DNA from 3 places in the Pararhizobium sp. LjRoot255 genome. Region 1 is predicted to be linked to each of the others. Evidence: predicted binding sites of a transcription regulator. Region 1 holds the regulator's gene; each other region holds the start of a gene.

Evidence for each region. The regulator LexA, encoded in region 1, represses DNA repair genes until DNA is damaged. The targets are predictions, from matches to a motif close to TGTTCNNNNTGTGTTCNG.
Region 2: ACSQ2W_RS08745 (ImuA family protein) is a predicted target of LexA. The motif match lies at 4,036-4,053, and genes of this name have one in related genera.
Region 3: parE (DNA topoisomerase IV subunit B) is a predicted target of LexA. The motif match lies at 7,485-7,502, and genes of this name have one in related genera.

Annotation. Positions count from the first base shown of each region.
Region 1 covers NZ_CAXUPQ020000001.1:3,594,915-3,604,838, reverse strand. Annotated here, with positions in the region: gene ACSQ2W_RS17300 (septal ring lytic transglycosylase RlpA family protein) at 1-984, opposite strand, end outside; gene ACSQ2W_RS17295 (hypothetical protein) at 1,254-1,499, opposite strand; gene ACSQ2W_RS17290 (branched-chain amino acid ABC transporter substrate-binding protein) at 1,735-2,832, shown strand; gene ACSQ2W_RS17285 (PAS-domain containing protein) at 2,913-5,381, shown strand; gene ACSQ2W_RS17280 (hypothetical protein) at 5,995-6,147, shown strand; tRNA gene ACSQ2W_RS17275 (tRNA-Ser) at 6,225-6,314, shown strand; gene ACSQ2W_RS17270 (hypothetical protein) at 6,688-6,978, shown strand; gene ACSQ2W_RS17265 (hypothetical protein) at 7,448-7,666, shown strand; gene ACSQ2W_RS17260 (hypothetical protein) at 7,660-7,866, opposite strand; tRNA gene ACSQ2W_RS17255 (tRNA-Cys) at 7,962-8,035, opposite strand; gene lexA (transcriptional repressor LexA) at 8,292-9,008, opposite strand; gene ACSQ2W_RS17245 (hypothetical protein) at 9,261-9,593, shown strand; gene ACSQ2W_RS17240 (hypothetical protein) at 9,674-9,924, opposite strand, start outside.
Region 2 covers NZ_CAXUPQ020000001.1:1,787,808-1,797,731, reverse strand. Annotated here, with positions in the region: gene leuC (3-isopropylmalate dehydratase large subunit) at 1-320, opposite strand, end outside; gene ACSQ2W_RS08775 (RidA family protein) at 807-1,193, opposite strand; gene leuD (3-isopropylmalate dehydratase small subunit) at 1,199-1,804, opposite strand; gene ACSQ2W_RS08765 (hypothetical protein) at 1,922-2,167, opposite strand; gene ACSQ2W_RS08760 (HpcH/HpaI aldolase/citrate lyase family protein) at 2,295-3,197, shown strand; gene ACSQ2W_RS08755 (DUF1737 domain-containing protein) at 3,201-3,407, shown strand; gene ACSQ2W_RS08750 (metallopeptidase family protein) at 3,470-3,904, opposite strand; gene ACSQ2W_RS08745 (ImuA family protein) at 4,074-5,006, shown strand; gene ACSQ2W_RS08740 (Y-family DNA polymerase) at 5,047-6,465, shown strand; gene ACSQ2W_RS08735 (error-prone DNA polymerase) at 6,462-9,923, shown strand.
Region 3 covers NZ_CAXUPQ020000001.1:3,863,933-3,873,856, reverse strand. Annotated here, with positions in the region: gene ACSQ2W_RS18530 (flavin reductase family protein) at 1-301, shown strand, start outside; gene ACSQ2W_RS18525 (aldolase) at 308-964, opposite strand; gene ACSQ2W_RS18520 (DUF2336 domain-containing protein) at 1,103-2,242, shown strand; gene ACSQ2W_RS18515 (TetR/AcrR family transcriptional regulator) at 2,245-2,817, opposite strand; gene ACSQ2W_RS18510 (SDR family oxidoreductase) at 2,908-3,927, shown strand; gene ACSQ2W_RS18505 (hypothetical protein) at 3,932-4,378, opposite strand; gene ACSQ2W_RS18500 (GNAT family N-acetyltransferase) at 4,628-5,086, shown strand; gene parE (DNA topoisomerase IV subunit B) at 5,192-7,267, opposite strand; gene ACSQ2W_RS18490 (alpha/beta fold hydrolase) at 7,509-8,393, shown strand; gene ACSQ2W_RS18485 (UbiA family prenyltransferase) at 8,524-9,924, shown strand, end outside.

The sequences.
Region 1 (9,924 bases):
CGTCAGCGGGTTCTGGTCGACCAGGATGGCATCGAAAGCCGTTTCGGACGTGCTGACCCGTGCTTCGACGTAAGCCGCCGCATACGCCATGTTGCCATCAGGCAGGGGAATGAACTCCGGCCGCTCGGTCGGGATCGGTCCGATTTCCGGCAGCATGACAAACGCGTCGAGCGCTGGCGACGAGGCCGACGGCGTTTCGGTTTCGGCAAGCGCGGTGACAGGCACGCCCATTTCCATGTTCGACTTCGAAGGAATTGTCAGCGTGCCGAGGCTGCCGGCCTGCTTGCGCAACGGCTCGTTCGAGGCGACCATCACGCCGGTTGCGATCTGTCCTTCGGGGAACGCGCTCGGCGAGCGATCACCCTTCTTGACATAGGATGCCATCAGATAGGGCATGTCGTTGCCCTCGAGCGGCGCCTTGCCGATGTACTGGACCCGCACCTTGGCGCTGCCCTTGCGCTTCATGTCGAGGAATTCGGCAGTCTTGGACGACACGTCGATAATCCGGCCCAATTCATAGGGGCCGCGATCGTTGACGCGCACCACCACCGAAGAACCGTTCTCAAGGTTCGTGACGCGGGCATAGCTCGGCAGCGGGAACGTCGGGTGGGCGGCCGACAGGTGATACTTGTCGTAGACTTCGCCGTTCGCGGTCAGGCGGCCGTGAAACGCCGAGCCGTACCAGGAGGACATACCGGTCTTGTTGTAACCGAAATCTTCTCTCGGCTGATACCACTTGCCTTTCACCTGGTATGGCTTGCCGACCTGATAGCGGCCACCACCCTTCGGGATGTTCCGACCCTCGGCAACACGCGGGCTGGCCTTCACGCCATAGATCGACTCGGCAAAATATTCCTTGCTGCGTGTCTTGTTTTTCTTGACGCTGCCCGTCGATCCGCACGCCGTCAGCGCGACGCAAAGCATCGGGATGGCGGCAACACGCAATCCCTGGAAGAGAAAAGCCGCAGTCTGATTGGATGTCATGTGTCCCACAATCGCAATTCGTAAAAGCCGTATTCGGTACCCTCTCGCGCATGCCCCAGCGCGAAAGAACCGGCGTCACGAAACGTAACAGTCGATTAATCATGACAACAACGTGGCGAAATTGCGAATGGTTAACCGTGCCGGAATGGAACAATTGTAATTATGGTTTATAAAAGATTAATATTTCCTGTTAAGCCAGGTAGCCAAAGCGCTCTATACGATGCCGTACGAGGTTGAAAAACGGCCGTTTGACGCGGAAAGGCGAGTTTTCAACATCCATATTTGATGACGATGTACTGGATGCCGATAATCGTTCCATTGGCGTCGCGAATAAAGGCGAAAATATAGTGCCGGTCCGGTGGCACGCAGATCTGGCGCTTGGTGTCTTCGGCGCCGCTCAATCCGATGTCGACAACCTCGGCCGCATAGGCGTCCGGCGTCCTCAACGCCGCTTCTGCCGGCGAGACGGTCGTCAGCCCGAGCAAGCAAAGCATCGGAAGAACCCTGAGCACCATTGCTGCAACTCCTCCATACGCTCAGAAAACGGGGGAGTTGCCGGTTTTGTTCCGCTGGCGTCAGTCCTTGGTGAAGCGCGAAAATAAAGCTTCCCAAGAGACAGAATGCTCGTCCCTGGGTCGCTCGCGCAGAAACGAGCCGGGTGCGCAGCAGAACCAGGCGAGGTATCCGCGCTTGCGGAAAGGACTGTCGGCGCCGGCTGGATTAGCGTAAGCTAAAGGTTAGGATGTAGTCATGCACCGCGTGGTCACCATTACTATCGCAGCGCTCGCGGCCCTGATCATCTGCCCCGCGCAGGCGGAGGTAGTGATCGGGGTTTCGGCCGCGATGACCGGACGGCTCGCCTGGATCGGCGAGCAGGGGCAGCGTGGGGCAGAGATGGCCGTAGCCGACATCAATGCCTCGGGCGGGGTCCTTGGCCAGCAGGTGCGGCTCATCAACGTCGACGATTTCTGTGAGCCCGAACAGGCCGTGGCAGTAGCCCAGAAGCTGGTGGCTGACGGAGTGGTGTTCGTCGTCGGACATTACTGCTCCGGGGCCTCGATCCCGGCATCCAAGGTGTACGAGGCGGCGGCCGTTCTGCAAATTTCACCAGGATCGACCAATCCGCTGTTGACCGAACAGGGCCGTGACAACGTTTTTCGGGTCATAGGTCGCGACGATACGCAGGGGATCGTGGCCGGCAACTACCTGGCCGATGAATGGGGCGACAAGAAAATCGCGATCCTTCACGACGGCACGATCTATGGTAAGGGGCTCGCCGACGAGACCAGAAAGCAGTTGAACAGGCGGGGGGTGACCGAATCTGTCTACGACGCATACACCCCTGCTAAGAACGACTATTCGGCGGAGATCGCTGCGTTACAGGCCGCTAGCATCGCCGCGTTGTATGTCGGCGGGTATCATGCCGAGGTTGCGCTGATCGCTCGCGCTGCACGCGACCGCGGCTACACGCTTCAGGTCATCTCGGGCGACGCCCTGGCGACCGAGGAGTTTGCCCTAATCGCCGGTCCCGCCGCCGAGGGGACCCGCTTTACGTTCTCCGCGGACCCACGGCGAAACCCCGAAGCTGCCCCGGTCGTGGAGCGGTTCCGTGCCGAAAACTTCGAGCCCGCAGGTTACACACTGCTGAGCTACGCTGCCGTCCAGCTCTGGGCGCAGGCGGTCGAGAAGGCAGCCTCGCTCGAGCTGCCGGCGGTCATCACGACACTGCGCGGACAGGAGTTCGACACTGTGCTCGGCCCGGTCGATTTCGACGACAAGGGCGACCTCACGAACCAAAGCTGGGTGTGGTACGTCTGGCGGGGTGGAGAGTATGTGCCGGTTGAATAGGAGAAGCACGCCACACGCGTCGCTTGAGGCATCTTATGCAGATCAAGTCAGCGCGATCGTTCAGATTAAGCGTCGCTGCGATGCTTGAACGTCTAGGTATACGTGGCCGCCTGTTGCTGGCTTTCTTCGGCATCAGCACCTTCGCGGTGCTCGCGACGGCAGCTGCTCTTTATGCCTTCCTCCAGGTAGGAGAGGTCGTCGACGGCATAACCAGGGGTCGGGTGCCGTCGGCGCTGGCGTCCCTCCAGCTGTCGCGCCAGGCCGAGCGGGTCGCGGCAACTGCGCCGTCTGTACTGACTTCGACGAGCAAGGCACGACACAACGAGGTCTCGGCTGCGATCGCGGTCGAGATGACGCGCCTCGAAGAACTGCTTGCCGCGCTCAAGGGCGCCACGCTTGGCACGGCGGCGGCGGCCGAGATCGAGGCGGCGGTGCTTGGTCTGCGGCGCAACCTCGACGCACTCGACGACCTTGTCGCCACCCGCCTCACCGTGGTCGCGCGCAAGGAGGAGTTGTTACGCCGCTTATCGGCTACGACAATTGCAGGTCAGCGCCTCCTGGCGGCTGGCATCTTGGTGATGAATTCCAAACTTGCGCAATCGAGGACGGTCGCGGTCGACGCGTCGCTCGCCCCAGACCGACGCGCGGCGGCGACTGCCAACCTGGTCGAGGCGATTACGGCCTACATCCCCCAGCAGAGGGCACACCAGGAGATATCCGCCGTCAACGACGCTCTGGTCAAGTTGGCGAACGCACCGACGCCAGGCGATCTTGCGTTGATGCTCTTTCCGCTGCGCCGGTCGCTCGCCGTCCTCGAAACGGTTTCAACCGAGATCGACGAGAAGCTACGGACCCGCTTTCAACTGCGGGTGGGCGAGTTCAAGGCGTTGATCGATGGTGACAACAGCATCCCAAAGGCGCGACAGGACGAGTTTGCCGTCCTGGCTGAGGGCGAAAAGCTTCTGGCCGAAAACAATCGGCTGTCCCGCAATCTCACCGCTGCCGTCGATCACCTGGTCGCCACGGCAGATCGCGAGATCGCCGCGTCCGGTCTCGAAGCCGCGGTCGTCCAGCGCTACGGCACGGGAGTTGTCCTTGGCTCCGCCTTTCTCAGCCTCTTGAGCTCGGTTCTGATTGTCTGGCTCTATGTCGACCGTAGCCTTCTCGCGCGTCTGGGAGCGGTGAGCCAAGGCATGTTCGCAATCGCCGGCGGCAATCTTCGTGCGCCGCTGCCTGCCGCGGGCCGTGACGAAATCGGCCGCATGGCCGAGGCGCTCAGGCTGTTCCGGGACACCGCAGTCGAGGTCGAGGAAAAAAACCTGCGCGAGGTTGCCGAGGCGCGCCAACGGCTCGTCGATGCCATCGAGAGCATCTCCGAGGGGTTTGCTCTCTACGACAAGGAGGACCGGCTCGTCCTCAGCAACAGCCGGTACCGCGAGCTGCTTTATAGCGACCTTGCGATCGAACTGACGCCCGGCACGACATTCGAGTACATCATTCGCCGATCCGCCGAGCGCGGCTACATCAGGGATGCTGAGGGTCGGTTCGAGGAATGGGTCGCCGAGCGCCTCTCCCGGCACCGCAATCCCGGCGAACCGTGGGTGCAGCGGCGAGGCGACGGGCGGTGGGTTCTGATAAGCGAGCGGCGGATCACCGGCGGCGGCACAGTCGCCGTCTATTCGGACATCACGGAGCTGAAGCAACGGGAACAGAATCTCGCCGAGAAATCCGCAGCGCTCGAGGCGCTCTCGAGCAAGCTGGCGAAGTATCTGGCGCCGCAAGTATACAACTCGATATTCACCGGCCGTCAGGACGTCAGGATTGCCAGCCAGCGGAAGAAGCTGACAATATGCTTTTCCGATATTGCCGGCTTTACCGAGACCACCGACAAGATGGAGTCCGAGGATCTCACCCAGCTCATCAATCACTATCTGACGGAAATGTCGAAGATTGCTTTGGAACACGGCGCCACGATCGACAAGTATGTCGGCGACGCGATCCTGATGTTTTTCGGCGATCCCGAGACCCGCGGCGTCAGGGAGGACGCGCTCGCCTGCGTGCAGATGGCTCTCGCCATGCAGGAGCGGATGAGCGAACTTGCCGAAATCTGGCGCGACATCGGAATTGAAGCACCGCTGCGATGCCGCATCGGCATCCACACCGACTACTGCACTGTCGGCAACTTTGGCAGTGAGGATCGGATGGACTACACGATCATCGGCGGCGCCGTGAACCTCGCCTCGCGCCTCGAACAGGAGGCGCCGCCGGGCGCCGTGCTCATTTCTTATGAGACGTTTGCGCAAGTGAAGGACACGATCGCCTGCGTGGAGCTGGGGCACGTCCAGATCAGGGGCATCGCTTATCCCGTCACCACCTTTCGCGTCCTCGATCTGAAGGCCAATCTAGTCGCCGCCCGCAGCGCCGTTCGAACCGAGCTGCCGCATCTCAAGCTGGAGGCTGAACCCGAGCTGATGTCTTTCGACGAACGCAACCAGGCCGCAACCGCGCTTCGCGAGGCGCTCGATCGACTTTGTCACAAGCCCGGGTAGCAGGCCTCGCGCCCGCACCCGGATCGTCAACTTCTACCGCCCTCACCTCGTCGACTAGCGCAGGGATGTTCCTCTGCCAGCGTCTCCTCGAGACTTGACCTTCCCGGCGTCGCAAGGTCCGCCGGTTGTGGCGCGTCTTGCTCGGTCCGATCGGCGAGACGGAGGGCAGAAAACCATCCGTTGCGGTCCTTGCGGATCGTAGGGATATGGGGCCGCAATGGGCCAAAATCGGTATCCCTCCTCGGCACCAGCGGGCACGTCCAGGTTCGGGTTCGGCTTCACTGGAAGCCTGGTCGTTGGCGCATCGGGTGCATCGAAATATCGACGCATGGCCGCAACGATAATCGCGACTTCCTTGTCCGTGGGGGCCTTGCAGGTGCGCGGCGGCCAGCTCAAAAACCCTTTTGATCGCGTCGGCTTGCACTCGTCAATTGACACACGGTGAATGCGGATCCCGTGCCTGAGGGCAGCCACGCAGCGCCCCGCTTCATGCAACGCAGTATCGCTATGTCGCATGTTGTTGATTCAGTTATGTGCTAACCGCAGCAAATTGCGTTGAAGCAGGGCGTTATCCGCTTCCATGACCTCCGTCACTCGCATGCAAGACAGCTTCGTGCACCCGAAGATCGCCAGTGAGCGCCTTGGTCATTCTACGATAGGGATTACACTTGAACTCTATTCCCATGCCATGCCGGCAATGCAGGCAAATGCTGCAGAGCAAGTTGACGCGGCGATCAAAGCTGGTAAAAAGCCAGCCATCGAGTGAAAAGGTAGCAAATCGGTAGCAAACGCTGATTTCAAACCTTCCGGATAAACCGGAAAGACGAACCTTTTCAATTAGATGGAAGAGTGTCCGAGTGGTTTAAGGAACCGGTCTTGAAAACCGGCGTGCGGGAAACCGTACCGTGGGTTCGAATCCCACCTCTTCCGCCAGATTTCCCAATTGTCTGACCCGGAGACATAGGTAACGGCCTGTCCCGGCAAAACTCATGATTGGGGTGATTCTCGCGCTGATGTCCTCGGTTCCGGCCATGGCAGCGGCGGACGTGTACAGCCCGGCATACATCAAAGGCGATGAGCAGCTCTTGTGCTCCTCAATGCCCTGATGGCCGACACGGCATGTGTCATCGGCATGTGCCTGCTGTGACCCCTTGTCTGACGGCTCCTGAGCACCGAATCTGAGCGACATTCAAATGACCTTAGGGATGCGTGGGAATACGTCTTTAGTGTGCATGAATGTTAGAATATTTGAATATACATTATCGGACGTAGGGCGCGCCTATCTTTGCATGGGAGGATCTGCGTCGTGGGATCAACTGACAACGCAAATTGGGAATTTGACAATAACGAACAGCTCAAAATCCAAACGCTCGTGGAATGGGGCGTTACGTCTATGCCGCTGCACGGCGCCGTCGTTCTGCGGCTCGGCTATGCGCTTTCGCAGCATGAGTGGGATGTGTATCAGTCAACAGATCGTCCGCCGCATCAGATTCAAGCAGCAATGTCTGCAGCGGACGCGAAGGAACTCGGCACCCAATTAATCTTGTACGCAGAATTGCTGGACGTTCCTGCGTCAGGCTTTCCCAATGGGGGGTAAGTTCATGAAAATGCTGACGGGCACGACACCCAGTCAGCGCGCGAACGCCGGTGCTATTATTTGCCGCTCGGTTTGATCCTGCGTGAGATACATGCATCCCTTCATGCGGCATGACAGGGTGGGATGCCTGGAGCATCTGGCTGCCCCAACGACAACCGCCAGACACGTCTTCCGCCGCAACCACGAAATCTCGATATGAACCAGCGATTCCCTCTTTTTCATCACCGTCATCCTGCTGTTCCGCGGGAACTAACCCGCGCGAGTGGTCCGGCAGCGCGAAGTTTGAGAGCTGGAGCGGGACTTTCTGACCGGAGTCACGCGATAACGATTCACTCGATCGTCAAATCGTGCTAGGTTCCATCTGGAGGCAGACCACATCGGTTGTTGCGAGCCGTTTCTGTTTGCCTGCCGGATCGTCCAGTACCGTCTGGGACCTGGATTTGACGCATCCGCGGTGAAGGAGAGCACCATGCATTACAGTGTGCAGTTTTTCACCTGGACGCCCAAAGAGGGCGTCCATCAAGTCGGCTCGACGGTCGAGATCGATGCGGTCAATCCAAAACTCGCGGCCGTGTCGCTTTTGGGCCTCCGGCTGGATGAGACCGGCACGGCCAGGAAACTGGCAGTCCGCGTCTGGAATGCGCCGGATGACAGCCAGGTCGATTGCGAATGCTTCTACTATCATTGATCGCCGGCCGCATTCCGCAATGCTAAATTCTCCTGCGTTTCGTCGCCATTGATTCGGATTTTCAACCGGAGTGCATCGTCATCGCCAGCGCGTTGCCGCCGCGGTGGATTTGGAACGTTTTTACCGGTTTCGCGAAACGTCGGAATTGCTCTTTCAACGCGGCGGGACACGCGTTGTCGGCCGCCGGTCGGCGTAAACATCACGCCGATATCCGTTCATGGCGGCGTGATGGAACACGGTTGCCAACATGGTTGAAGCGGCGACCCTATCCAATTGCGAATATTGTGGAAAATTTTGGAGGCCTCGCCCGGAATTGAACCGGGGTACAAGGATTTGCAGTCCTCTGCGTCACCACTCCGCCACGAGGCCTCGTAACGATCATCTCTTAATCGTGTGACGGGCGTTTAGACCGATTTCCGATCCAGTGCAAGACGCCTTGGCCGAATTCCAGTTTTTTCTCATGGGAGAAACCTGTCTCCCACCGTTGCCGGTCCGCGTCGCGAGGAAAATACCGCAGATCGCTGATGCCAAACCGCAGGCGATTATTGTCAGGGCCCCGCTGACGTCAATTTTCAAAGAAAATCAGCCGCCTGCATCCCCCGGCGCGCGGATACAGGTTTGCCGCTCAATGGTAACGTCGGATCAGGCCCACGAGCTTGCCTTGGATCTTGACCCGGTCGGGACCAAAAATCCGGGTTTCGTAGGCGGGGTTGGCAGCCTCGAGCGCGATCGATGCGCCCTTGCGGCGAAACCGCTTCAGCGTTGCCTCCTCGTCGTCCACCAGGGCGACGACGATCTCTCCAGGGCTAGCGCTGTTGGTATTGCGTATGATGACGGTGTCGCCGTCGAGAATGCCGGCCTCGATCATCGAATCGCCGCGGACTTCCAGTGCATAATGTTCGCCGGTCCCAACCATCTCGAGCGGTACAGAAATATCGTGCGTATTGTTCTGGATCGCCGAGATCGGCACACCGGCTGCGATTCGCCCCATGACGGGGATGGAGACGGAGCTGTTCTCATTGCTGGCCGCGACCGGTTTGGCGGCGACTGGCGCCGGCGGAGCGCCGCGGCTGCCCTGGATGACGCTCGGCGAAAAGCCGCGCTTGGGCTGCAGGCTCATGGAATAGGCCTCCGGCAGCCTGATAACTTCAAGCGCGCGTGCCCGGTTCGGCAGACGCCGGATGAAGCCCCGCTCCTCGAGCGCCGTGATCAGCCGATGAATGCCGGATTTCGACGCGAGGTCCAGCGCATCCTTCATCTCATCGAAGGACGGCGGCACGCCCGATTCCTTCATTCTTTCGTGAATGAACAGAAGCAGTTCCTGTTGCTTGCGGGTCAGCATGAAAGATCACTCCGGAATCGAGAAACAAATCAAGAACGAACACTATATGTTCCATATGTGTTCCGCAAGTCCCATAATTCGTTGAACCTTTTCAAGGTGCGAGTTTTTGGGCTTGCGGCGCCGAAAACCGGCATTCAGCGCTCTCACCGCCGATGTCCGCCTTTGCTGCAACGGAACATTTGCCCCGTCAGGCCGTTTTCCGCTCATGTTGAAACCTGTGGCGGCGGCACGGCCTGCGGCCAGGAGGCAGGGATGGTCGTCCATGGACGTGGTAACAAGGTTTCGCCCGAAGACACGAACCGGAGGGTGAAGATCAGCGGTGCCGAAGCCCGGCAAGGACGGCTTGGCCGCCCTGTGCTGATGGTTCTCATCGCGAGCCTGGTGCTTGCCCTCATTGCCTGGGCGGGGGCAGAGATATTCGGCGAAAGCACCGACAATGATGCGGCGACACAGATTCAGGAAACCACGCCGGCGGCCAAGGACACCGATCAGGGCACCGTCGACAATACTCCGGCGACCGGGGAACAGATGCAGCCGGCGCCGGTTGACAAGAATCCGACCCCGCAAACCGGTTCCGGTGGCTAGGGCCATTGGCGCCTCATCGAATGAAGGCCTCCGACGACGCCCGGCCCTTGCAGCCGGGCCCTTGCAGATTGGCGCCGATTTTACGGCGTCTGCCGCTTGCGCGCCCACCAGACGGAAAGTTTGCGGCGCTGCCGCCGGACGAAGGCGAGGTCATGCGACAGCACGATCAGGCCCAGCGGCACCATCCAAAAGCCCAGAACCGGCAGGAAGCCGAGGATACCGCCAAAGAGCAGCGCGGCGCCAAGGGTGATACGCAAGGTCCGCGACTGAGGCAGGGGCAGACGCCACGCCCCGACAATGAGTTCATGTCTGCTCGCATCGATACCGAATT
Region 2 (9,924 bases), 1.8 Mb from region 1:
CGCTTGTCGCTGGCCGAATAATATTCGACGCCGAAATCGGCGGCGTTCTGGGCCAGTGCCTCGACCTGGATGCGGCTTTCCTCGTTTTTGATGCCGAGATGGCGATCCGGCGAGGTCGGAACGTTGTGGTCGACGACGGCAAGCGTCTTTTGCGGCGCCCGCACCTTGCGGTTCGTCATGCGCAGCCCCTCGAACGCCTGCGGGCTCGTCACTTCATGGACGAGATGGCGGTCGATGTAGAGAAGACAGGTTCCGTCGTCCTGTTGATCGACCAGATGGTCGTCCCAGATTTTATCGTAGAGAGTACGCGGTGCGCTCATGGCTTTTCATCCATAGTAAAGAAGAAGGTCAGGAAAATGCCCGGCGAAAGGGCGCCGGAAACCCAGCCGGGGTCAGGCCCCGAAGATCAACGAAGTCGGCTGTTGAGCGCGCCCGAAACGCACGCAAAAAACCGTGCCGGCAGACGCTTGTGGTCCTGCAGCACGACGATTTTCTGCGGTAAACACCCGAATTTGGATTCCATGGCGCCGATATATCAATTTTTTGACGGCTCGGCAATTGGGCAGAATATTGCGACGCAGGTGCTCCCGGACAGTCTACCCCCCTCTATCACTGCGTGACCTCTCCCCCTCAAGGCGGAGATCATTCTTTCCCCTTACTCACGCCAAAGTAAGGGCGGTCTCGAAGAAGCAGCACGAGCGCTGCAAACGGAGAGGTCCAGTGCTTCCGTCAGATGAAAAATGCGGATGTGTACTGGCTGTTTCGCCACTATCATTCCGAGATGGCAAAGGCGAGGCTGAAATCCATCAACCCCGAAAGGCGGTGACTTCGATCTCGATCAGCATTTCCGGGCGGATCAGGTCGCAGACAACCATGGTCGCCGCCGGACGGATATCGCCGAATGTTTCGCCCAAAATCGGGAACACCACATCGGCAAACGCGGCATCGGTGACAAAGTAGTGATTGCGCACCACGTCCTGCAGCGAAAACCCGGCATCTGCCAGCGCCGCAGCAATCGTCTTCAGGCAGTTGCGGGTCTGCTCTTCCACCGTCTGCGGCATGGTCATGGTGGCATAATCGTAGCCGGTCGTGCCGGAAACGAAGCACCAGTCGCCCTGGACCAGAGCGCGGGAATAGCCCGCCGTCTTTTCAAACGGCGAGCCGGACGAGATCAGTTTTCGCGGGCTCTGCACCGGGCTCAGGCCCAGGGATGCGAAGCGGCGTTGGCCTTTTCGAACGTGTCGATCGCAGAGGCCTTCTCCAGCGTCAGGCCGATATCGTCGAGGCCGTTCAGCATGCAGTGGCGCTTGAATTCATCGAGCTCGAAGGTGATCTTGCCGCCGTCCGGTCCGGTGATTTCGCGGGCTTCCAGGTCGACCGTCAGGATGGCGTTGGAGCCGCGGCTGGCGTCGTCCATCAGCTTTTCCAGGTCTTCCGGCGACACCACCACCGGCAGGATGCCGTTCTTGAAACAGTTGTTGTAGAAGATGTCGGCAAACGAGGTCGAGATGACGCAGCGGATGCCGAAGTCGAGCAGCGCCCAGGGCGCATGTTCGCGCGACGAGCCGCAGCCGAAATTGTCGCCGGCAACCAGGATCTTGGCGTTCTGGTAGGCGGGCTTGTTGAGAACGAAATCCGGATTGACGGAGCCATCCTCATGGTAGCGGGCTTCTGCGAACAGTCCCGTGCCAAGGCCGGTGCGCTTGATCGTCTTCAGATAATCCTTCGGAATGATCATGTCCGTGTCGATATTGACGACGGGAAGGGGCGCGGCAACGCCGGTGAGCTTGACGAACTTGTCCATGGCAATGGCCTTCGATTTCAACGGAACGGAAAAATTTCCGCTGAGCATTTAGATCAATTCTACACCGAAATGAAGGAAAATCTCACGGCAAGTCGCTGGAAAGTCGGCCTTCGGCGCTCAGAGATCGATGATCGTGCCGCGCCCGTCGTTCCAGATGCGCGGTTCGCGCCGATCCAGGCCCGAGGCTCGGTTGGCGGTTGCACGCACCGGTTTCGGCGAAAGCCGGGCGTAGATCGTACTGCCGGCGAAGAGCACGGCCGCGATGCCGGCGAGCGCCAAACCGAGCGAAGCCGTGAAGACCAGCGCCATCAGCATGAACGCGATGCCGGCCGCCGTGAGGAGGAGAGAGCGAATGCTTTGCATCATTGTTACCTTTCGTTGTCTCAAATGTGGGCCCGCCCGCCCCGCCTTGCAAGACCTCCTTTGGTAGTGCCCTTCGCAATGACAGGTCTGGCTTGCGAAAAAGGCGAAAGCCGGGCACAAAAGCCGCATGAATTCATCGATAGAACGCCATCCCGTCCGCCTGCGCCGCTCGGTGCTCTCTGTGCCTGCCGACAATGCCCGCGCCCTTGCCAAGGTCGCCACCCTTGCCTGCGACGCAGTGATCTACGATCTCGAGGATGCCGTTTCCGTCGACAACAAGGCCGCCGCCCGCCAGACGCTTGCCGATCATCTTGCCCGCAAACGCCGCAGCGACATCGAAGTGATCGTCCGCATCAACGGCCTGAAAACCCGCTTCGGCGAAAAGGATCTGGCAGCGGTGCTTGCGCTTTCGCCCGACGCCATCCTCTTGCCCAAGGTGGAAAGCCCGCAGGACATCCAGGCGGTCGCAGACGTGCTGGCGGAAAACGACGCGCCGGATACCCTGCGTCTCTGGGCGATGATCGAGACCCCGCACGGGGTGCTCAATGCGGCTGCGATCGCCGAGACCGGCCGCACACGCGGCGGCAGGCTTGATTGTTTCGTGCCCGGCCTCAACGATCTGCGCAAGGAAACCGGCGTGCCTGTTTTGCCCGGCCGAACCTATCTCGTGCCCTGGCTGATGCAGATCCTGCTCGCCGGCCGCAGCTGCGGCCTCGATGTCATCGATGCCGTCTTCAACGATTTTCGCGACAGAGCCGGGTTCGCCGCGGAATGCGCTGAGGGCCGCGACATGGGTTTCGACGGCAAGATGCTGATCCACCCGGCGCAGATCGGCCCGGCCAACGACCATTTCGGCGTCGATGCTGGCGCCATCTTGGAGGCCAGAGCCATCATCGATGCCTTCGCGCTTCCCGAAAACCGCGACAAGGGCGTCATCAATCTCAATGGCCTGATGGTCGAGCGCCTGCATCTCGAGCAGGCCCTGCGCCTCGCCGCCAAGGCAGAGGCCATTCAGCATAAAAGGACTTGAAGCATGAAACTCTACCGTTTCCTCACCGGCACCGACGATGCCGCTTTCTGCCATCGCGTCACCGACGCCCTCAACAAGGGCTGGTCGCTGCACGGCTCGCCCGTACTTTCCTTCAACAGCCAGACTGGCCAGCCCATGACCGGACAGGCGATCGTCAAGGACGTCGAAGGCAAGGACTATCACCCGGACATGAAGCTGTCGGAGCAGTGAAATGAAAAGCGCCGCGCATCGTTTGATAGGCGGCGCTTTCAGCCTTCGGGCTGTTGGACAGCTCAGCCGCCCACATGCTCGACGCTCGCCTCGATCCGCTCCATGTCGTCGTCGGACAGGCCGAAATGATGGCCGATCTCATGGATCAGCACATGGGTGACGATGTCGCCCAGCGTCTCCTCGTTTTCCGCCCAATAATCGAGGATCGGCCGGCGGTAAAGGATGATCCGGTTCGGCATCTCGCCGGTTTCCATGGTGAAGCGCTCGCCGATGCCGCGTCCTTCGAACAGGCCGAGCAGGTCAAAGGGCGTTTCCAGCGCCATGTCCTCGAAAACGTCCTCGCTCGGAAAATCGTCGATCTCGATGGTGAGGTTGGTGGCAAGCGCCCGGAATTCCTCCGGCAGGTGACTGTAGGCCTCCAGCGCCAGGGATTCAAATGTGCTGATTGTCGGCGCATGGCGTTCACGCCAATCATCGGTTTGGTCTATGCGGGCCATGGGCACTCCTTACTGCCCTTTGATATAGCCATTTCATCAGCGTTTTTCGAGGGTTGAATTTGGTTGCGCCCTATCAAGGAATAAATTCTCATAAATTATCGTTGACTCTTCTGCGAAGGTCTGGAATCAATAAGAACATAACAGGAACATTACGGATTGGAGTGACGTCATGGTGCAGACGCCCATGGCGCGTGAGCGGCTTTTTGCGCTCCGTGAAGAGATAGCAAGACTGGAAGGCAAACCGGTCCCTGCCATGGCGGCGGCCCGGCAGGAGGCCTTGGCCGAACGTGGCAGCGCAGACAAGGAAAAGCATCGTCTGCCGCTGGGCGTGACGAGGCTGGATGAGGCCCTGGAGGGCGGCGTACCGCTCGACGGACTGTCGGAAATCCGCTCGCATTGTCTGCGCGATGCAACGGTCTCGGCCGGTTTTGCCCTGGCGCTTTCCGCCCTCATGCAAAAACAGGCGGCGGCCGATCCCGCGCCGATCCTCTGGATCGCCGACCGGGTCACCGCAATGGAGGCCGGCGTGCCCTATCCGGTGGGGCTTAAGGATTATGGCCTCGATCCGGAGCGTTTCCTCCATGCGGCACCCCGCAAGCTGGACGAAGCCCTCTGGCTTGCCGAAACGGCGGTCGAAAGCGGCGCCTTCGCAGTTACCCTCTTGGAGGTCAAGGGCAATCCGGCCCATTTCGGCCTGACCGAAAGCCGGAGGCTCAGTCTCAGGGCAAAGGCGGCAGGGCGGCCGCTCTTCCTGTTGCGGCAATCCGGAGACGAGGAGGCAAGCAGTGCTGCCTTCCGTTTTCTGGTCGAACCCGCGCCCGCGGCAATCAGGCTTTTGCCGGACCGGTCGATGCTTGGCGGCAGCATCGGTAATCCGGTTTTCCGTCTCACCCTGGAGAAGAGCCGAAATCCGGCGCCCCTCTCCCTCATTCTGGAGTGGAACCCCCATGACCGTCAGTTTTTCCCCGCCCGCGAGCCAGAACAGGCTCGGCCTCCGCTCAAGCGCGCAGCGCATTCTCGCCCTCGCCTTTCCGCATCTTTCAACCGACCGGATCGCACGCAGGAAATGGGGCCTGTCCTGGCGTTCGATCAGGCGTCCTGAAGCCCAACCCCTCGCCTGTTCCGGCCGGCTCGACAATGCCATGCGGCTGACGGCGCTCGACGAGGCCGCGGAAGCGATCGGCCTTAAGAAAAACCAGGCCGTGACGGAAGCGCGGGCCATCTGTCCGAAGCTCGATGTCGTCGAGGAGGACCCTGAGGGCGATCGCCGCCTGCTCGATGGCATCGCCGACTGGTGCGACCGTTATACGCCGTTGGTGGCGCTCGACGGCCGGGACGGCCTGTATCTCGACATCACCGGCTGCGTCCATCTCTTCGGCGGCGAGAAGGCGCTGCTCCAGGATATCCTGTCGCGGCTCTTCCAGATGGGGCTCGATGCGCGCGGCGCCATATCATCCGCGCCAGGGCTTTCCTGGGCGATCTCCCGCTTCGGCAATGGCGGCGTCATTGCCGACGAGGAGATGGAGCTTGTACTTTCGCCCCTGCCCGTCGCCGCGCTGCGATTGGAGGAAGAGACCGTCGCCGCGCTGCAGAAGCTTGGCTTGAAACAGACCGGCGATCTCATCCACGCGCCTCGTGCGCCGCTGGCGCGCCGCTTCGGAGCGCAGCTTCTGTTACGGCTCGATCAAGCCCTCGGCCTTGACGAGGAGCCGATCTCGCCTCGCCGGCCGGTTGCCAGCCTCTCCGCCGAACGCCGCTTGGCCGAGCCCCTTCAGGCGGAAGAAGACATCCTGCATCTGACCCGGCAGATCGCCCTGTCGCTGAAAACCAGCCTGGAAGAGCGGGGCGCGGGCGGGCGGGCTTTCGAGCTCGTGCTGTTCCGGGTCGATGGCCGGGTCTTTCGTGTCGCTGCCGGCGCCTCGCAGCCGCTGCGCGATCCCAGGCGCATCGCCGCGCTCTTTTCCGAGCGCCTTCATGCCGTTCATGACGACCTCGATGCCGGTTATGGTTTTGAAATCCTGCGGCTGAACGTCACTCGCCATGAAGCCTTCGATGCCGCGCAGGAGGATTTTGATGGCGACCGGCAAAAGGATGTTTCCCTTGCCAGCTTCGTCGATCGCGTTTCGGCCCGTCTGGGCGAAGATTGCCTGCAGAGTTTTCACCTGCGCGAAAGCCACGTACCGGAACGGGCGGTAACGGCTGCTCCCGCCATCCGCACGCTGTCATCCGGCAAGAAGTCGGAGAAGAGCAGTGTCTCCTGGTCCCGCGGCGAACGGCCGCTGAGGCTGTTTCCGCGGCCGGAGGTGGTGGAGGTTTCCTTGGCCGAAGTGCCGGAGGGCCCGCCGGAAAGCTTCCGCTGGCGGCGCATGCTGCATCGCGTCTCCCGCAGTGAGGGGCCGGAGCGGCTTGCCATGGAATGGTGGATCGATGGCGCCGATGTGCAGGCGCGGGATTATTTCCGCATCGAGGACGATGCCGGCCATCGCTTCTGGATCTACCGCGAAGGCCTCTACGGCCAGATGCCGCCGCCGCGCTGGTTCATGCATGGGGTTTTCGCATGAGCACGGCACTGCAATTTTTCGAGATCGGCGCCCGGACGAATTTTTCCTTCCTCGAAGGGGCATCCAAGCCGGAGGAAATGGTGACGCAGGCCGCGTTTCTGAAGCTCGCGGGTCTCGGGATCGCCGACCGGAATTCTGTCGCAGGCGTTGTCCGGGCTCATGCGCAGGTCCGGGCGCTGGAGGAAGAATATGAAAAGACCGTCGCGGAAAACCGGGAGCGTCGCGAAAAGGGAGAAGCGGAAAAGCAACCCTTGATGCCGGCTCCCTTCCAGCCGGGCGCAAGGCTGGTTTTTTCCGATGGCACGCCGGATATCCTCGCCTTCCCGCAAAACAGGAAGGGCTGGGCTCATCTCTGCCGCCTGCTGAGCGCCGGAAACCTCAGAACCCAGAAAGGCTCGTGCATCCTCAACGAGGCGGATCTTGTCGAATGGGGAGACGAGATGATGCTCGCCCTCGTTCCCAATCCTGCTTTGTCCGGTGATGCCGGCGCGCGGAAAAAGCTGGAAGACTGCCTTGAATGCCTGAGAAAGCGCTTCCGCGAAAAACTCTATCTGATGCTTACTCCTTCCTACGACGGTCGCGATGCCGAGGTGTTCGCAAGCTTTTCCGTGCTGGCCGCCCGCAACCGCATCCCGCTGATGGCCAGCAACCAGCCGCTCTATCATCATCCTTCCCGCCGCCCCCTGGCCGATATCGTCACCGCCATCCGCGAGCATGTGACGATTACGGAGGCTGGCTTCCGGCTGGCGCCCAATGCCGAACGTTACCTCAAGCACGGGCGCGAGATGGCGCGCCTGTTCCGGGGCTATCCAAGGGCGATCGCCAATACCGAAAAGTTCTTCAGGAGCCTGTCCTTCTCGCTGAATGAACTCAGCCACAATTATCCGGACGAAGGCGTCGAAGGGGAAACGCCGTCGGAAACGCTTGCGCGCCTGACCTTCGAAGGGGCGCGGGATCGTTATCGAAAGGGCATTCCCGAGAAGGTCTCCAGGCAGATCGCCTATGAGCTCGATCTCATCAAGCAGATGGAATACGAGCATTATTTCCTGACGGTGCGCAACATCGTCCATCACGCCCGCTACAAACTGAAAATTCTCTGCCAGGGACGCGGATCCGCCGCCAATTCCGTCATCTGTTTCTGCCTCGGCATCACGGAAGTCGATCCCACCATAACGACGCTTCTGTTCGAGCGGTTCATCTCGACCGAGCGCAATGAGCCACCGGATATCGATGTCGATTTCGAGCATGAGCGCCGCGAGGAGGTCATTCAGTTCATCTATGAAAAATACGGCATCGAGCATGCCGGTCTGACGGCGGCGGTGACGAGCTACCGGGCGCGATCCGCCGGCCGCGAGGTGGCCAAGGCGTTCGGCCTGTCGGAAGATGTGCAGTCGGCCCTCGCCAGCACGGTCTGGGGCTGGTCGGCGGCGGATCTGACGGAACGCGAGGCGAAGGCCGCGGGCCTCAATTTGTCCGACCGGACGACGACGGATGTTCTCAAATACGCGACCGAACTGATGAGCTTTCCGCGGCACCTGACCCAGCATGTCGGCGGCTTCGTCATCACGCGGGACCGGCTGGACGAGGTCATGCCGATCATGCCGACGGCGATGCCTAAGCGCTACATGGTCGAATGGGACAAGGACGATCTCGATACGATCGGCATCCTGAAGATCGACATTCTCGCGCTCGGCATGCTCACCTGCCTGAGGAAGGCCTTTGATCTCCTGGGATCGCACTATGATCGCCAGGTCACGCTTGGTGGCTTCGGCGACATGACCGACAAGGCGGTCTACGCGATGATCTGCCGGGCAGACACGATCGGCGTCTTCCAGGTCGAAAGCCGGGCCCAGATGAGCATGCTGCCGCGGCTCAGGCCGGAGAGGTTCTACGATCTTGTGGTGGAGGTGGCGATCGTCCGGCCGGGTCCCATCCAGGGAAACATGGTTCATCCCTATCTCAAGCGCCGGGAGGATCAGCGCAACAACAGGCCCATCGACTATCAGAAACCGGAGCTCAAGGCGGTCCTGGAGAGAACGCTGGGTGTTCCGCTCTTTCAGGAGCAGGCGATGCAGATCGCCATCACCGCGGCAGGCTTTACTCCCGCAAAAGCCGACAGGCTGCGGCGCTCGATGGCGACGTTCAAGCGGTCGGGACAGGTCAATACCTTCAAGAAGGACATGATCGACGGCATGGTGGGCAACGGCTATCCTCGCGATTTTGCCGAACGCTGCTTCAGCCAGATCGAAGGCTTTGGCGAATACGGTTTTCCGGAAAGCCACGCGGCCTCCTTTGCCCTGCTCGTCTACGCCTCCTCCTGGGTCAAGGCCTATTACCCCGACGTTTTCTGCGCGGCATTGCTGAATTCGCAGCCGATGGGATTTTATGCGCCGGCGCAGCTGGTGCGCGATGCACGCGAGCATGGAGTCGAGATGCGCGCCGTCGATGTCAATCATTCCGAATGGGATTGTCTTTTGGAAGCGACCGCCTTCGACAGAGACGCGATCGACCAGCGCCATGTCTCGATGCGGCCTATGATCCGGACGAAAAGGGCGGTGCGCCTTGGTTTCCGACAGGTCAAGGGCCTTTCGAAACCGGATATGGAAGGGCTCGTCGAAAACCGTGGCCAGGGCTACACCTCCGTGCGGGATCTCTGGCTGCGGTCTGGCCTGCAGAAATCCGATATCGAGCGGCTGGCGGATGCCGATGCCTTCCGGTCGATCGGGCTGTCGCGGCGCGAGGCGCTCTGGGCGGTGCGGGCGCTGGACGCGAAAAGCGCCGCAGAGAAACTGCCCTTGTTCGATCGCGCGGATCGCGCCGATCTTCAGGTGGAACCGGAAACGCGCCTGCCGGAAATGCTGCCGGGCGAGCAGGTGATCGAGGATTACCGTTATCTCTCCCTCTCCCTGAAGGCGCATCCCGTTTCGTTCCTGCGCGATGATTTCACAAGGAGGAACATCCTGCGCAACAGGGATCTTCTGACGGTGCCGAATGGGCAAAGGGTCACCATTGCCGGGCTCGTGCTGGTGCGTCAGAGACCAGGCTCCGCCAAGGGCGTGATCTTCATGACACTGGAAGACGAGACGGGTGTTGCCAATGCCATCGTCTGGAACAAGATATTCGACCGGTTCCGCTCCATCGTCATGGGCGCGCGGCTGGTGAAGATCACGGGCAAGCTCCAGAGCGAAAGCGGGGTGGTCCATGTCGTGGTCGACCAGATCGAGGACATGACGCCGATGCTTGGCCTGCTGCAACGCGAGGCCCGTCATTTTGGCGTGTCGGACCGGTCCGACGAAGCCCTGCGCCCGACCGCCGACCGTCGACAGAAGAAACGCGTGACTGTAGCGGCGCATTTCGGGAAGGGCGATCTTGTCGGGAAGGTCGATCTTGGGAAAACTGCTCGGACCGAGATTGTCGAGACCGCGAGCGTCATGCCGAAGGGAAGGAATTTTCATTAAT
Region 3 (9,924 bases), 270 kb from region 1:
CGAATTCGTTCTTGCCGGGTTGACCCCGGTCGAGGGCAAGCTAGTCCGGGCGCCGTTTGTCGCCGAGGCCTATGCGGTGCTCGAATGCAAGGTGACGGAGATGTTTCAGCCGAAGGCTCTTGATGGCTCGACCTCCGACAGTCACGTGGTCATCGGGCAGGTCGTCGGCATCCATATCCGCGAAGAAGCAATTCGAGATGGGCGCTTCGACATGGCCAAGGTCAGGCCGATCGGCCGCATGGGCTATATGGACTATTGCGATGCCGGCGACGTCTTCGAGATGTTCAGGCCAAAGTGGTAGCGCAGGTCAGCCCGCCGAGAGAGACGCCAACTGGGCGGCGCTACGTGCGATCACGCCGGAAAAACCGTCGGCACGGCTGATGTCTCGCCTCGCTCGCAATTTGTCGGGCGAAAGCGGTTCTTCGGTAAGCAGTTCGTAACATGCAAGATCGGCCTGCGCGGCCTTCAGGATCGTGGCTGCTCGGGCAAACAAGGACGGTGCGCCGGGCCTTCCGGCCAACGCGTCGTTCGCGTCACTTGCTGTCACCCCTGCCAACGCCGCACCGTCGAAGATCAGGCCCCTCAGCCGCGCCGATATGCCCAGAAGCGAATGGGGCGAAAGAAAGAACGCTGGCAATTCTCCGACCTCGGCAAGAATGGCGATCGATCCGGCCTCCAGCCCGGTTTCCGCTTCGGCAACCCGCAGCATGACATCGAGTTTCTGGATGTCGGCCACCCCGCCACAGCGCGATAGGACGAAGCCGTCGGGCCTGAGCGCCACAAGGTGTGAAAGCGCTATCTCACCATTGCCATCGTCCGGCATGCCGATACGCAGCAGCGTCGGCCCCTTGGTGCTGTCTGATGCACGGCTATCGAGGACCGGCTGCACCTTCGCGGTCGCCCAGTCTTCGCGGATGTCGACGATGACGGTCACGGGACGGCCAGCCGGGACGTCTGCCGACACCAACGCCTCCGCCGGTGCGCAGAGCAGTAAAGGCATGATTTCGAAGCGGTTAACGGACATGGTGAACCAATCTTAAACCTTTAATCGCTAACATACATCGAAACCAGGATATGGTGGGTGGTGTGTAGTGAGGCGTCGGTGATCATTCAAGCATTTCTTCGTTGGGTCGAAACCGCGAAAACAGGGGATCGGGTTCGGGCGGCGTCGGCTTTGGGCCGGGCCTACGTGACGACGGAGATGACCACGCTCGACCACCATGCCGCCGAAATGGCGATGACGTTCCTGCTTGACGACCCCTCTCCGAAAGTGCGCCTCGCGCTTGCGGAGGCGGTGGCCGATTGCGGCCGGGTCCCGCGCGCGATCATCCTGTCGCTGGCCGAAGACCAACCGGAAACGGCGTATGCCGTGATCTCCCGCTCGCCGGTGCTGAACGATATGGATCTCGTCGATCTCGCCGCCAAGGGAACAGCGGAGACACGCGCCGTTATAGCTGCGCGCCAGGCCATGTCCCGGCCGGTTGCTGCCGCGATCGCCGAAATCGGTGGCGAAGAGGAAGTGCTGATCCTGCTTGAAAACGAGCAGGCCAGATTTTCCTGCCGGACGTTGAAGCGGTTGAGCGACCGGCTTGGTCACCTCTGGTCGATCCGCAACTGCCTGCTCGAGCGCGAGGACCTGCCGGCGGACGCCCGCCACACGCTGGCCGAGAAGGTCGGCGCCGCCTTGTCCAGCGTCGGCCTGGTGCAGGCAGCCATCGGCGGGCGCCGTGTCGAGCGGATCACCCGCGAAGCCTGCGACAGGGCCGCCGTCGACATGGCGGGAGCCGCACAAGCAGATCAGATCCCGGCATTGGTCGAGCATCTGCGCGCGACCGGGCGTCTGACCCCGGCCTTCCTGCTGCATGCCCTGTGTTCGGGTAAGATTGATTTCTTTGCGGCGGTTATTGTCAATCTGTCGGGCGTAACCGGCAAGCGGGTGCGTTCGATCCTCTCCGATGGCCGGATCCACGCCATTCGCGCTCTGTTCGAAAGCGCCGGCCTTGGCCCCGATGTGAGCGCACTCTTTGCCGAGGCGATGATGATCTGGCGCAAGGAAAACCGGTCCGGTTCTGCTGGGTCGGCCGCCACCATTTCCTCTGTCCTGCTGTCGAAGTTGCGGGGCAAGAGGCATGCCTCGGAAACATCCGACGGCCTTGCCGATATCATCGAGAAATTGACCATCGCCGAGCAGCGGCAGACGGCACGCGACTACGCGCTGCTTGCGGCGAGGGAAGCCGCCTGACGTCAGATGCAGGTTGCGGCGCCGAGCAATCGCATCAGCGCGGAGAGCCGCCCGTTGAGCTTGTCCAATCCATTCGGCGCTTTCTTGATGCCATCCAGGCAGACGTAGAGAAGATCGGTCAGGGTTGCCGCGGAAAGCCCGGTGGCCGACAGCGAGATTTCACCCGTAGATACCGCTTCCGTCACGGCGTTTTCCATCAGCGAACGCAGGCGGGTGGAGGTCGCCGCCATTGTGTCGGCTGCCAGGGCCATGTTGGCCTCGAACAGTTCCTGCCCGTAAGTGCTCGCCCTCACCGGACCGAACAGGACCATCGTGAAATCCATCAGCGCCGCCTCCAGGCGGACAAGGAAGGATTTCTCCGACGCAAGGGCCGCCTCGGCTGCCTTCAACGCTTCTCCGTGATGCCATTGCATCAGCGACCGAAAAAGATCGTCTTTGTTTCGGAAGTGCAGGTAGAGCGCAGCCCGCGACATCATGGCGGCATCGGCAATATCTTGCATCGATGCCTTCTTGAAGCCATAGCGGGTAAAGACCTCCGCCGCGGCCATGACGATGTGCTGCTTCCTTTCGTCCATGCAAGTGAATTGACACTTTGGACTAAAAATGTCAAGGTGACAAAATAGACAAGAAATGTCACGCTGACAGTTCCAACAGGAGATCAGGCAATGCACACAGAAAACGGGCTAGTCGTCGTTACCGGCATTGGCGGTTTCCTCGGAACGCATGTCGCGGTGCGATTGCTGCGCGCTGGCTACGATGTTCGCGGCACGTTGCGCTCGCTGAAACGAGCAAACTCCATCGAGATGGCGATCCGCTCTGCAGATGGCGCCAGTGCCGGCGAGCTGTCCTTCGTCGAGGCCGATTTGCTGTCCGACAATGGTTGGGAAACGGCGTTTTCCGGGGCGATCGGCGTGATCCACACGGCGTCACCATTCCCCTCGATCGTGCCCAGGGACGAAAACGAGCTCATTCGGCCCGCCCGTGAGGGAACGCTGCGTGTATTGCGGAACGTGAAGAAAGCGGGCATCCGCCGCGTTGTCCTGACGTCGTCAATCGCGGCGATCAACTATGGTTCGGGGAGGGCGCCATTTACCGAATCCGACTGGACCGATGTCGATGGCTCGCTGGCCACGCCTTATTACAAGTCCAAGACCCTCGCAGAGCGTGCCGCATGGGATTTTGCCGGTAAAAATGATCTGGAACTCGTGGTGATCAATCCCGGCATGATTCTCGGACCCATTCTCGGCAAGGATTCGGCGACTTCGGTTGGGGTTGTGAAAAACCTGTTGAAAGGTCGCTATCCGGCCGTGCCCGATTTCAGCATATCGGTGGTCGACGTGCGCGATGTCGCCGAGGCGCATGTCCTTGCGTTGACCGTCCCAGAGGCTGCGGGCGAACGCTTCATCGCCGGGGGCGAGGCCCTGTCGGTGCAGGATATTGCCGGCGTGCTGAAACGCGACTTTCCCGCCTATGCGCGCAAGCTGCCGAAATTCGTATTGCCCAATTGGCTGGCCGGCCTTGCCGCGCGCTTCGATCCGGGTCTCAAGATGATCATCGGCGAGCTGGGCCGCGATGCGCGTGTCTCCAACGAAAAGGCCAGGCGGGTTCTCGGCTGGAAACCGCGATTGGAAGAGGACGCCATTCGTGCCAGCGCCGAAAGCCTGATCGCCGCCGGTCTGGTATAGCGGCTTACTTCGTGAACTTTCGCGCCACCCAGGAATAGCCGTCCTCTATATAGTGGACCGGTTTGGTCACGGCGTCGCGCAGCTTGGACGTATCGGGAAGGGCACCCGTGACCAGCGCTAGCGTGCGACGCGGCAGGCTCGGTTGCTGCTGTTCGGCCAAGGGCGGCGTCGGAACCGGATCCGGCGTCACCACATGGGTCTGATCAAGCTCTGTCTGAACTGCGGGCAAAGGGGCGGGATCCTGTACCTTCGCCATCTGTTTGTCCGATGTCTCGCAGACGGCGACGATTACCGGGTAGTTGCTGTTGGAGAACTTCGGCAGTTGCTTCTGTGATTCGGCGTCGCATTTAGCAACTGTCTCCCAGGTGCCGTTCACTGTCGATACGTAGTGGCATTGGCTGAGGCTGTCGTCGCAGCCGAGGATTGTCATGACGATCAGGGCAGGAACCATCGCGAATATATCTCCAGTTCGATTTCGGCATCAGCCGCCAAGGGCTCGATTCGTGTTTCGCTGACGTAACGTCCTGTTTGCTCCGGAAGTAAGGCAGGCCGGAAAAATCTTCGAAAATAAGTTGTTTCTGTTCGTTTCGACGGGTGAACTTGGGTACCGCTGTGCGTAAATTGTCGTTTGTTCCGTCGTGTAAACTGCTCATAGTATCGACATGGCTGAGTGAATCGATCTGTGAAGGAATACCGCCAAGTGACCGTCCTCATTGCAAAAGAACCGCCCCGCCAGCCCGGAGTACTCGATCTGCTTGAACAATCCGACGCCTATGCGCAATCGCTCTATCCGGCGGAAAGCAATCATATGGTCGATGTATCGACACTGGAAAAACCCTCAGTGGCTTTCTTCGTGGCGCGGCACGAAGGCGAGGTCGTCGGTTGCTGCGCGCTGGTGGATGCCGGCGACGGCAGCGCCGAGATCAAGCGTATGTTCGTCAATCCGAAAGCGCGCGGTCTGAAGATCGGCCGCAAGCTTTTGGAGACCATGGAGGACCATGGCCGAGAGGCGGGGTTGTCGGCCATCCGCCTTGAAACGGGTATCCATCAGCCGGAAGCCATCGCGCTCTACAGGACCGCCGGCTATGTCGACATCGGACCGTTCGGTGCCTACCAACCGGATCCGCTCAGCCTGTTCATGGAAAAGATGATCGGCTGACGCAGCGTCAGGCAAAACATCGAATAATCGTTTCCGCTCCGTCAGTTGGAGCGGAAACCTGATTCAATTCAACAGCCTGTTGAATCAAGCTGTGAAATGACCTGCCTAGATATCCAGGTTTTCCACAAACACCGCGCGTTCCTGGATGAAGCGGAAGCGGGCATCGGCCTTGGTGCCCATCAGATTGTCGACGGCCTCGCGGGTGCCTTCGAAATCGATCTCGTCGATGGCAACCTTCAGCAGCGTGCGCTTGGCCGGGTCCATGGTGGTTTCCTTCAGCTGCGCCGGCATCATTTCGCCAAGACCCTTGAAGCGGCCAATCTCGACCTTGCCGCGGCCGTTGAACTCCGTTCCCATCAGCTCCACCCGATGGGCGTCATCGCGGGCGTAGAGCGTCTTTGCGCCCTGCGTGATGCGGTAGAGCGGCGGTACGGCCAGATACAGGTGTCCGCCGCGGATCAGCTCCGGCATCTCCTGATAGAAGAAGGTGATCAGCAGTGATGCGATATGGGCGCCGTCGACGTCGGCATCGGTCATGACGATGACGCGCTCGTAGCGGAGATCTTCCTCGCGGTATTTGCTGCGCGTGCCGCAGCCGAGCGCCTGGGTGAGATCGGCGATCTGCTGGTTGGCGCCGAGCTTTTCGCGGCCGGCGCTGGCGACGTTGAGGATCTTGCCGCGCAGGGGCAGGATCGCCTGGTTGGCGCGGTTGCGCGCCTGCTTGGCCGAGCCGCCGGCCGAATCCCCTTCGACGATGAAAAGTTCGGCGCCTTCGGCCGAATTCTGCGAGCAATCGGCGAGCTTGCCGGGCAGGCGAAGCTTGCGCACCGCGGTCTTGCGGCTGACTTCCTTTTCCTTGCGGCGGCGCACACGCTCGTCGGCGCGTTCGATCACCCATTCGAGCAGCTTGGCTGCTTCCTGCGGGTTGTCGGCGAGGAAATGATCGAACGGGTCGCGGAGCGCGTTCTCGACGATGCGCTGCGCTTCTACCGTCGCCAGCTTGTCCTTGGTCTGGCCGACGAATTCCGGCTCGCGGATGAAGACTGACAACATGCCGGCCGCCGAGATCATCACGTCTTCGGTCGTGATGATTGCCGCCCGCTTGTTCTGCGTGAGCTCGGCATAGGCCTTCAGCCCCTTGGTCAGCGCAATGCGAAACCCGGCCTCATGCGTGCCGCCTTCCGGTGTCGGGATGGTGTTGCAATAGGAATGCACGACAGAATCGCCGCCATACCAGGTGACGGCCCATTCCAGCGCCCCATGGCCGCCGTTCTTTTCCGTCTTGCCGGCAAAGATTTCCCGGGTAACGGTGAATTCCTTGCCCATCGTCGCCTGGAGGTAATCCTTTAGGCCGCCGGGGAAGTGGAAGACGGCCTTTTCCGGCGTCTCCGTGCCTTCGATGAGGGAGGGATCGCAGGACCAGCGGATTTCGACACCGCCGAACAGATAAGCTTTCGAGCGGGCCATGCGGAACAGCCGGGCCGGATCGAACTTGGCATGCGCGCCAAAGATCTCCGGATCCGGATGGAATTTGACCTTGGTGCCGCGCCGGTTCTGGATGTCGCCGAGCTCCTCCAGCCCGCCCTGCGGAATGCCGCGCGAAAAGCGCTGGCGGTAGAGCTTGCGATTGCGGGCGATCTCGACTTCGAGAATATCCGACAATGCGTTGACGACGGAGACGCCGACGCCGTGCAGACCACCTGACGTCTCATACACCTTGCTGTCGAACTTGCCGCCTGCATGCAGCACGGTCATGATCACTTCCAGCGTCGATTTGCCGGGAAACTTCGGATGGTTCTCGACCGGAATGCCGCGGCCGTTGTCGGTGACGGAGAGGCAGCCTTCGGCATCGAGATAGACGTCGATAAAATTCGCGTGTCCGGCGACAGCCTCGTCCATCGAGTTGTCGATGACTTCGGCAAACAGGTGATGCAGCGCCTTTTCGTCGGTGCCGCCGATATACATGCCGGGACGGCGGCGCACCGGCTCCAGCCCCTCGAGCACTTCGATGGCCGATGCGTTGTAGTCGCCGTTGTCCGTTTTCAGCGCAGGCGTCGCATGCGCGCGCTGTTCGGCCGCCGGCTGAGCAACGGCCGGCGTCACCGGCTTCGGCACGACGGATTCCATCGCAGGCTTGGGTTTCTCGGGAAATGCTGAAAAGAGATCGTTGCTGTCGGTCATGGTCTGTTCAGAGGTCTTTCCGTGGTGGCGGCTTTCGGCTCGATCAAGTTACGGATAAGCCGCCATGAATGTCTGCGCGAATCGCCGGAATTCTGCCAGACTCTTGGCATCAGAGCGACCAAACTGGTCATGTCGTTCGGCCGAGTGCCCGCAAATACACCTGTTACGCCTTCAATACCGTCAACTGTTGCGTTGCGGAAGGCCCGATGGCAAGGCTTGGACCAAAAGAGGAACATTCCGAATGCACCTGTCCACAGCTCATTTGATCTTTCGCAGCCTTTTTGCCTGCGCCGCAATGGCGGTTTCGTCTTTTCCAGCCGCCGCCGGACAATTGAAGCCCTTCAAGGACGAGCTGTTTTCCTATGGAACCCTCCTCGAAACGGCGGATGGCGGCGATTATCGCGTCGTCGACTATCAGGAGATGCGCGACATCAATGGCCGTGATCAGGTTCCCGAGCGCCGGGCAAAACGCGCCTATGTTGCACTGGGTGTGAAGAGCGAGCAGGCCAACGAGACCATCGATGCCGCAGGGCGGCCGCTCGACATTACCCGTGTCGGCCGCAAGCAGGGTGCGGCGTTCTCGGTGATCTTTATCCACGGCCGCGGTGGTGATCGGCGCCTCGGGGCCAACGACTGGTCCTTCGGCGGCAATTTCAACCGGCTGAAGAACCTCGCCGTCGAAAACGGCGGTGTCTATTATGCGCCGAGTGTCCGCTCATTCGATGACAACGGCGTCGCCGACATTGCCGGACTGATCGCCTATGCGCAGCAGCAATCTCCGGGTCGGCCGGTGGTGCTGGCCTGCGCCTCGATGGGCAGCTTCATCTGCTGGGGCCTGACGCGCAATCCGCAGGCGGTAGCGGCGCTTAACGGCATGATGATCCTGGGCGGTCCCACCGATCAGACTTTCACGAAGAGTGCCGCCTACAAAAAGAAGCTCCCGATGTTCTTCAGCCATGGCAGCGCCGACAGCGTCTACGCCGCAGCCGATCAGGTCGCGCTCTATCGGTCGCTGAAAACGGCGGGCTATCCGAGCCGCTTCGTCCTGTTCCAGACCGGATCGCACGGGACGCCGGTTCGCATGACCGATTGGCGCGATGCGCTGAACTGGATCGGACTTGATTGAATTTTCTTATTTATCTCGGGGACTCGTTAACCACCGCAGTAGTTTGATACTCGTGGACGCGTGCACTGTTTGCTTTTCTTAAAGCTGATCATGGGACTGTCCCCGGCACGTCTTCTCGGGGTTTGATCTTATGGATGCTCGTACTGAAACACGGCATATTCCGCTGTGCGTCGATCTGGACGGCACGTTGCTGGCCGCCGACACGCTCTGGGAGGGCGTGGCGATCGTTCTTTTGCGCAATCCGCTGATGCTGTTTGCTGTTCTGTACTGGATGTCCAAGGGTAAGGCACGGCTAAAATATGAAGTCGCGGCCCGCTCCGGACGCCAGGCAGCCGACTGGCCCTATCGCGAGGCGGTCCTTAAGCGTCTGGAGCACGAGCGCGCAACCGGCCGGCAGCTCGTCCTCGTCACCGGCGCGGCGGAAAGCGTCGCACTCGGGGTCGCAGCCCATGCGGGGGTCTTTTCCTCTGTCCTTCACAGCTCGACCGACATCAACCTCACCAGCCGCCGCAAACGCGAAAAGCTGATCGAGCAGTTCGGCGAGGGCGGTTTCGACTATATGGGCAACAGCCGTGACGACGTTCCGGTGTTCGACGCAGCCCGCAAGGCGATCGTCGTCGCACCGGATGCGGCAGCTGAGAAATGGCGGCGTGCGCATGATGCCGAGCAGCTCGATATCGGCAAGACCAGCCGTCTCGCGGCCCTGAAATCGATCCGCATGCATCAATGGGCGAAAAACGTCCTGATCGGCGTTCCGATGGTGCTCAATCACGACATTCTGCACCTCGATGCCGTGATCAACGTCATTCTCGCCTTCTTCGCCTTCAGTTTTCTCGCCTCCGCCGTCTATGTGATCAATGATCTCTCCGATCTCACCAACGACCGGCGCCACCCGACGAAGCGCAACAGGCCGCTTGCGAGCGGCCAGATGTCCGTGCCGATGGGGCTGACCATCGCGCTCTGCCTTCTCGTCGCGTCTCTCTCTCTGACGGCCGTGCTGCCTTACGATTTTGCGCTCGTGCTCGGTTTCTATGCAATCGCGACGACCGCCTATACCTTCGTGCTGAAGCGCAAGTTGCTGGTGGACGTCTTCACGCTGGCCGGCCTCTATACGGTCCGTATTGTTGCCGGTTCCGCCGCCACCGGCACGGTGCTATCCTTCTGGCTCCTGTCCTTCTCGGTGTTCTTCTTCCTCAGCCTGGCGCTGGTGAAGCGCTACGTCGAACTCGACGAATATGACGGGCGCGACGGCAACCAGGTTCCCGGCCGCGGCTATGTCGCGGTCGATTTCGAGATGGTCGGGCAGGCAGGGGTCGCATCCGCCTTTGCCTCTGCTCTGGTGCTTGCGCTCTACATACACAGCAAGGAGATGCAGGAAATGTACACGCTGCCCTGGGCGCTGTGGCCGCTCTGCCCGCTGGTGCTCTACATGCTCCTGCGGATCTGGATGCTCGCCCGCCGCCGCATGCTGCATGAGGATCCGGTCGTGTTCATCATGCGCGACTGGCGCAGCCTCGTGACGATGGCGATG